2 regions of the Aliirhizobium sp. YIM B11859 genome follow, and region 2 is predicted to be linked to the other one. Evidence: predicted binding sites of a transcription regulator. Region 2 holds the regulator's gene; the other holds the start of a gene.
The links. The regulator LexA, encoded in region 2, represses DNA repair genes until DNA is damaged. The targets are predictions, from matches to a motif close to TGTTCNNNNTGTGTTCNG.
Positions count from the first base shown of each region.

Region 1: the regulator LexA is predicted to act here: its motif matches at 1,580-1,597, upstream of dnaE (DNA polymerase III subunit alpha).

Region 1 covers NZ_JBXHAY010000003.1:71,153-74,425, forward strand. Annotated here, with positions in the region: gene AC2GXZ_RS12405 (transporter substrate-binding domain-containing protein) at 1-409, opposite strand, end outside; gene AC2GXZ_RS12410 (SDR family NAD(P)-dependent oxidoreductase) at 676-1,437, shown strand; gene dnaE (DNA polymerase III subunit alpha) at 1,831-3,273, shown strand, end outside.
Region 2 covers NZ_JBXHAY010000013.1:8,733-12,005, forward strand. Annotated here, with positions in the region: gene AC2GXZ_RS29120 (ComEC/Rec2 family competence protein) at 1-1,013, shown strand, start outside; gene lexA (transcriptional repressor LexA) at 994-1,710, opposite strand; gene AC2GXZ_RS29130 (VOC family protein) at 1,907-2,779, shown strand; gene kdsA (3-deoxy-8-phosphooctulonate synthase) at 2,782-3,273, shown strand, end outside.

The sequences.
Region 1 (3,273 bases), on a different contig from region 2:
GCCGGCCGATATGCCGGGTGAAATAGTCGACGAGCGGCAGCATGTGATGGTTGGGCGCCGCACCCGTGTAGATGACGTTGGCGCAACTCTCGAAGCCTTCGTAATGTGTCGGATACCACAAAAGCGCATCGCGCTTCTCAAACACCGGTATCACTTCCTTCCGGCTCGATGACGTGTAGCAGCCGACAATGTGCTTCACGCCGCTGCCGATGATGTCTTCAACGGCCGGGGCGTAGGCATTGAGGTCGCAACCGGGATTATGTTCGACCGGCCGCAGCCTGATGCCGAACTTGGATTGGCCATTGATCTGTTCGACGGCAAGTTTGGCGCCATTCAGCATGGATTTGCCGATGGTTCCGTACGACCCTGTGGTCGAAAATAGCAATCCGACGGGATATTCCCTGACCATGTTCCGGCAGCCACGAGGTTGGACCAATCAGCGTTCGCTGATGGTGGCGACGTTGCCAAGAAATGAAACGGATTCCCCAGTTTTGGCGCAATTTTGAGCATCTTTGCTCGGCGCCGCGAAATTAAGCTGCCGGTTTGCCCGCGGGATGTCAAGCGGTCGATTTCAACTTTTTTGCGCCATGAATGGCCTTGACGCCCCTCGAAAACGGGACGGATCCTATACGCGTATGGGCGCCGGCGAGACGGCTCAAAAACGAGGGGAACAGAATGGATCTGGGTTTGAAAGGCCTGCGGGCCGTGGTGACAGGCGGGACACGTGGGATCGGGCTGAAGATCGCCGAAACGCTTGCATCCGAGGGCGCACATGTCGCCATTTGCAGCCGTAATGGCGACGAGGCGAAAGCCGTTGCTGCGGGCCTTTCTGAGAAAGGCGTTTCCACCCTGGGTAGTTTCGTCGATGTGGCTGACGGTCCTGCGATCGCGGCCTGGGTGGAGACGGCGGCCGGACTGTTCGGCGGTGTTGACATCGTTGTGGCCAATGTCAGCGCTCTATCGATCGGCAACGACGAGGAAAGCTGGAAACAGGGCTTTGACGTCGACATGATGGGAACCGTCAGACTGGTCAATGCGGCCATGCCCTATCTTGAAAAAAGCAAGGCGGCATCGATCGTTGCCATATCCTCGGTTTCCGGCCGGGAGATCGACTTCGCAGCCGGACCCTATGGGGCCTTCAAGGCCGCACTGACCCATTATACCCAAGGGCTTGCCTATCAGCTCGCGCCCAGGGGGATCCGTGCAAATACCGTATCTCCTGGAAACACCTACTTCGCCGGTGGTGTGTGGGAGAACATCGAGAAAGGCAATCCGGAGTTGTTTGCGGCTTCGCTTGCATTGAACCCGACCGGGCGCATGGCGACGCCGCAGGAAATTGCCAATGCGGTGGCATTTCTTGCCAGCCCCGCCGCAAGTTTTATCTATGGCACGAACCTCGTGGTCGACGGTGCGCTGACCCGTGGCGTGCAGCTTTAAAGCCGTTCGGAGCCGCAGTTCTGGCCAGTCGGGGGCGGGCAGGCTGAGGTTAAACGATAAGTCGGTGGCAAATTAACCATGGTTTAAAGGTTGGAATTCTCTTTTTGTTCTTCTGTTGACTCTCGGACGAAAAGAGAACAAAAAGAAAACATAACGAACACGGGAGACAACGATGACCGACCTTCTTCGTGATATTGCCGCATTCGCATCCATCGCAACCTTCGTCGCGACACTGTCGATGATCATGATGGCGATGTAGGAGATCGCTCCGGCACGTCACGTGCCGGCGCCGGATTGCCCCGAAAGACGTTGACCACCGGAATCTGAACTGGACTTGTGTGGTCGCGCGCCCGAAAATGCCCCCGATTGAATCAGTGGTGATGGCGCATAGATATGGCAGAGCAGGCAAACACAGGATCAGCGGACGAAAACATGGGTGCGAGCCCGCAATTCGTTCACCTGCGTCTGCATTCCGCCTATTCGCTGCTCGAAGGTGCCTTGCCACTCAAGAAGGTCTTGGGCAAGGCGGTCGCGGACAACCAGCCTGCGATTGCCATCACCGATACCAATAATCTGTTCGTCGCGCTCGAATTTGCCCAGAAGGCAATCGGTGACGGATTACAGCCGATTATCGGCTGCCAGCTGTCGATCGACATGCAGGATCAGGACGAAGACCGGCGGGCAAATCAGCAGCTTGCCAAGCTCCCGGCCATCGTCCTGCTTGCTGCGACGTCCGAAGGCTATGAGCGGCTGGTTGATATGGTCAGTCGCGCCTATCTTGCCGGCGAGGGAAGCAGCGAAATCCATATCTGCGCCTCCTGGCTGGAGGAGGGCGGGACGGCCGGGCTGATTGCCCTTTCCGGCGCTGCATTCGGGCCGGTCGACAGGGCGGTCAGGGAAGGGCATGCAGAGCTTGCCGCGAACCGCCTCCTGCGGTTGAAGGACCTGTTCGGCGACCGGCTCTATATCGAATTACAACGCCACGGTGCTTACGATCGCCGTCATGAGCAGCGGATGATCGACATGGCGTATCGCCATGACATCCCGCTTGTGGCGACCAACGAGGCTTTTTTCCCCACCAAGGCCGATTATGACGCCCATGATGCATTGATGGCGGTTGCCCACGGCGCGATCGTCTCTGATGACAGCCGTTTCCGTCTGACGCCGGACCACTACCTGAAGAGCCGTGCCGAGATGGCAAAGCTCTTTGCCGATCTGCCGGAAGCACTGGAGAACACCGTCGAGATTGCCAGACGCTGCTCTTTCGTCCTCAAGACACGCAACCCTATCCTCCCGCGCTTTACCGGCGCGACCGACGATCCGGGGGAAGCCGAGCGCGCCGAGGCTGAGGAATTGCGCCGGCAGGCGGTCGAGGGACTTGATCATCGTATCGCCGAACTCGGATTGAGCGCCGGTTTTACCGAGAAGGAATATCGCGAGCGTCTGGATTTCGAACTCGGCGTCATCGAGAAGATGAAGTTTCCCGGCTACTTCCTGATCGTTGCCGACTTCATCAAATGGGCCAAACTCCAGAATATTCCAGTCGGCCCCGGCCGCGGTTCGGGTGCGGGCTCTCTGGTCGCTTACGCGCTGACCATTACCGACGTCGATCCGTTGCGCTTTTCGTTGCTGTTCGAACGGTTCCTTAACCCGGACCGCGTTTCGATGCCCGACTTCGACATCGACTTCTGCCAGGATCGCCGTGAAGAGGTGATCCGCTATGTGCAGCGGAAATACGGTCGCGAGCAGGTTGCGCAGATCATCACCTTCGGTTCGCTGCAGGCGCGTGCGGCCTTGCGCGACGTCGGCCGCGTTCTGGAAATGCCCTACGGTCAG
Region 2 (3,273 bases):
TCCTGGTCATGCCGGCGGGGCTTGTCGCCATGCTGCTGATGCCTTTCGGACTGGATGGTCCATTCATCGCGGTGATGGCGACAAGTCTCGGCTGGGTGATAACGATTGCCCGGCATGTTGCGGGATGGGGAGGTGATTTCACCGTTGGCCAACAACATCCTTGGTTCCTGCCATTCGGGGTCTGCAGCCTGCTGCTGCTGACATTGCTGCGCACGCAGCTCAGATATCTCGGATTGCTTTTTCTTGTGGTCGCGCTGTTGCTGTTCAGGTTCGGCATGCCGGAACCGCAGTCCAGCCTTCTGATCGCGGAAGATGGCACGCTTGCAGGCTTTCGGAGTGCCGGGATGATCGCCGTCAATCGCCCGCGTGTGCCGGATTTCATTTATGGGCAGTGGAGCCGCGCCCGCCGGCTGGGGGATCCTGTCGGGCCGGTAATGCGCGACGACTGGAGTGACGCCGTCCTTCCCAAGGATCGTGCCGAACGGCTGCCGGCAAAAGTGGTCGCCATGGCGCGAAAGCGAATGCAGGAAGCGAGTGGCAGCCGTTTTGCCTGCCAGCCGAAGGCGTGGTGCGCCTTTACAGCGGGCGACGTCATCGTCGTTGTCGTCGAGGATGGTCGCTTCACAGGGGCTGCCTGTGACATTGCCGGTCTCGTCATCGCGCCACGGGCGCGGTTCGATCAGTGCCGGTCAGGGACGCCCCTGCTGAGCGGCAAAACGCTGCGCAAGACAGGCTCGCTCGAGATCGATTTTGCCGGTTCTTTTATGCCCGAGCAATGGATGGTGAAAGCAGGCATGCAGGCCGCAACACGACCGTGGAACGTTCACCGCCAATATGACTGGCGGCGTGATGTCTATGACGGGTCATTGCCTGACTGGCTGGTCGAGGCTCAACAACAACCCCCGGAAGAGCTCGGCACCATACAAAGCGCCTCATCAATTCCGGTTGCAGGACAGGGCGGTGACCTGCAGACCACGTATGATCCAGCCGAACTTAGTGATACCGGCGGATGAGGCCAACCAGCTTACCCTGAACCTTGACCCGGTCGGGCGGAAAGATGCGGGTCTCATAAGCAGGGTTGGCGGCTTCCAGCGCGATCGATCCACCCTTGCGGCGGAACCGCTTCAGCGTGGCTTCCTCGTCGTCGACAAGTGCCACGATGATATCGCCCGGGTTCGCGGTGTTGCCGTTACGGATGATAACGGTGTCGCCGTCGAGGATGCCGGCCTCGATCATCGAATCGCCCTTCACCTCCAGCGCATAATGTTCGCCGGAGCCCAGCATCTCGACAGGCACGGAAATATCATGGGTGTTGTTCTGAATGGCCGAAATCGGCACGCCGGCCGCGATGCGGCCCATGACGGGAACGCTTGCGGAGGATGGTTCGTTTACAGAGGCCGGTGCAGCGGGGGCAGGGGCGGGTATTTTTTTACCGAGGCTTCCCTCGATGACGCTCGGCGAAAAACCGCGCTTGGGCTGCAGCGTCTGCACATAGGATTCGGGAAGCTTGATGACTTCGAGCGCACGGGCCCGGTTCGGTAGCCTGCGGATGAAGCCGCGCTCTTCCAGCGCCGTAATCAGCCGGTGAATGCCCGATTTGGAGGCGAGGTCGAGCGCATCCTTCATCTCGTCGAAAGAAGGTGGGATGCCGGACTCCTTCATACGTTCATGTATGAACAGAAGCAGTTCCTGTTGCTTGCGGGTGAGCATCTTGATGCACCTTCAGATTTGAAACAAATGCAGAACGGACACTATATGTTCCATATGTGTTCCGCAAGTCCCTAAATTTTCGTGAAAACATCATAACTTTCTGAGATGCCGGATGACGTTCTCAGTCGGAATCTACTTGCGCTTGCCGGCGGTCTGCCCAATCTACTGCCGGCGGATCAAAGTCTGGGGGACGTGCGTGACTGCAAGGAAAATCGATCATCTCGTTTTGCCGGTCGGCAACCTCGTCCTGGCACGGGAACGGCTGTCGGCACTTGGGTTCACCGTGGCGCCGGACGGCCTTCACCCGTTCGGCACGGCCAATGCCTGTATCTTCCTGGAGGACGGCACCTATCTGGAGCCGTTGGCGCTGGCCGACCGTCGTAAAGCGGGGGCGGCGGTCAAGCGCGGCAACGTCTTCGTTGAACGCGACATGGCCTTTCGCGGACGCCGGGGGCGCCAGGGGCTTTCGGCGATCGTGGTTGCAAGCGACGACGCGTCAGGCGATCACCGGCGTTTTGTCGAGAACGGAATATCCGCCGGAGAGCCGCTGGAGTTCGCACGTATCATCAAGTCACCGGAAGGCGACGAAAGAGAAGGTCGGTTCCGGCTGGCCTTTGCCGCCGAACAGGAGGCTGTCGATTTTTTCGCTTTTGCCTGTCAGCGGGTGGTCTCCTTTCCGCAGGACATGGGATCGCTGCGCTCGCATGCGAATGCCGTCACCGGGTTGAAGGAGGTCGTTCTGGCCGCCGAGACGCCGCCCGAATCGGCGTCACTGCTGCAGAATGTCCTTTCTGTCGACGGCGAAGACGGCGAGTCTGGCATGGTGTTTGCCGTCGAGAATGCCAGGGTGCGGGTCCTAGATCGCGAGCAGTTGCTGCAGGAATTCGGGCTTGCCGGTCCGGCGGTTGCCACGGGGCTTTCCGGCCAGGCCGTGATATTCCGTACCGCCGATCTGGCCGTGACAGAGATCACCCTTGCTGCTAATGACGTCGCATTCATCCGCCGGGATGGCCGCGTGCTCGTGTCGCCAGTGCCCGGCCAAGGCGTGTTTTTCGGCTTCGAGGAATAGATATGGCAGTCTCCCCCAATTCTGAAGTTTCGGTCGGCGAAGGTGCAAAAAAAGTCGTCTTCTCCAATACCGGCAAGCTTTCCCTGATTGCGGGACCCTGCCAGATGGAAAGCCGCGATCATGCTTTCATGATCGCCGGGACGCTTTCCGAACTCTGCGCCAAGCTCGATATCGGACTGGTCTACAAATCGTCCTACGACAAGGCGAACCGCACTTCGCTTTCCGGCAAGCGTGGCATCGGGCTTGAAAAGGCGATGGAGGTATTTGCCGACCTGAAGAAGGAGTTCGGCTTTCCTGTTATCACCGACATCCACACGGAAGAGCAGTGCCCGATCGTTGCCGAGACGGTCGATATCCTGCAGATCCCGGCCTTCCTGTCACGGCAGACGGATCTTCTCGTTGCCGCTGCCAAGACCGGCCGGGCGATCAACGTCAAGAAGGGCCAGTTTCTGGCGCCGTGGGACATGAAGAACGTCCAGGCAAAGTTCCTCGAA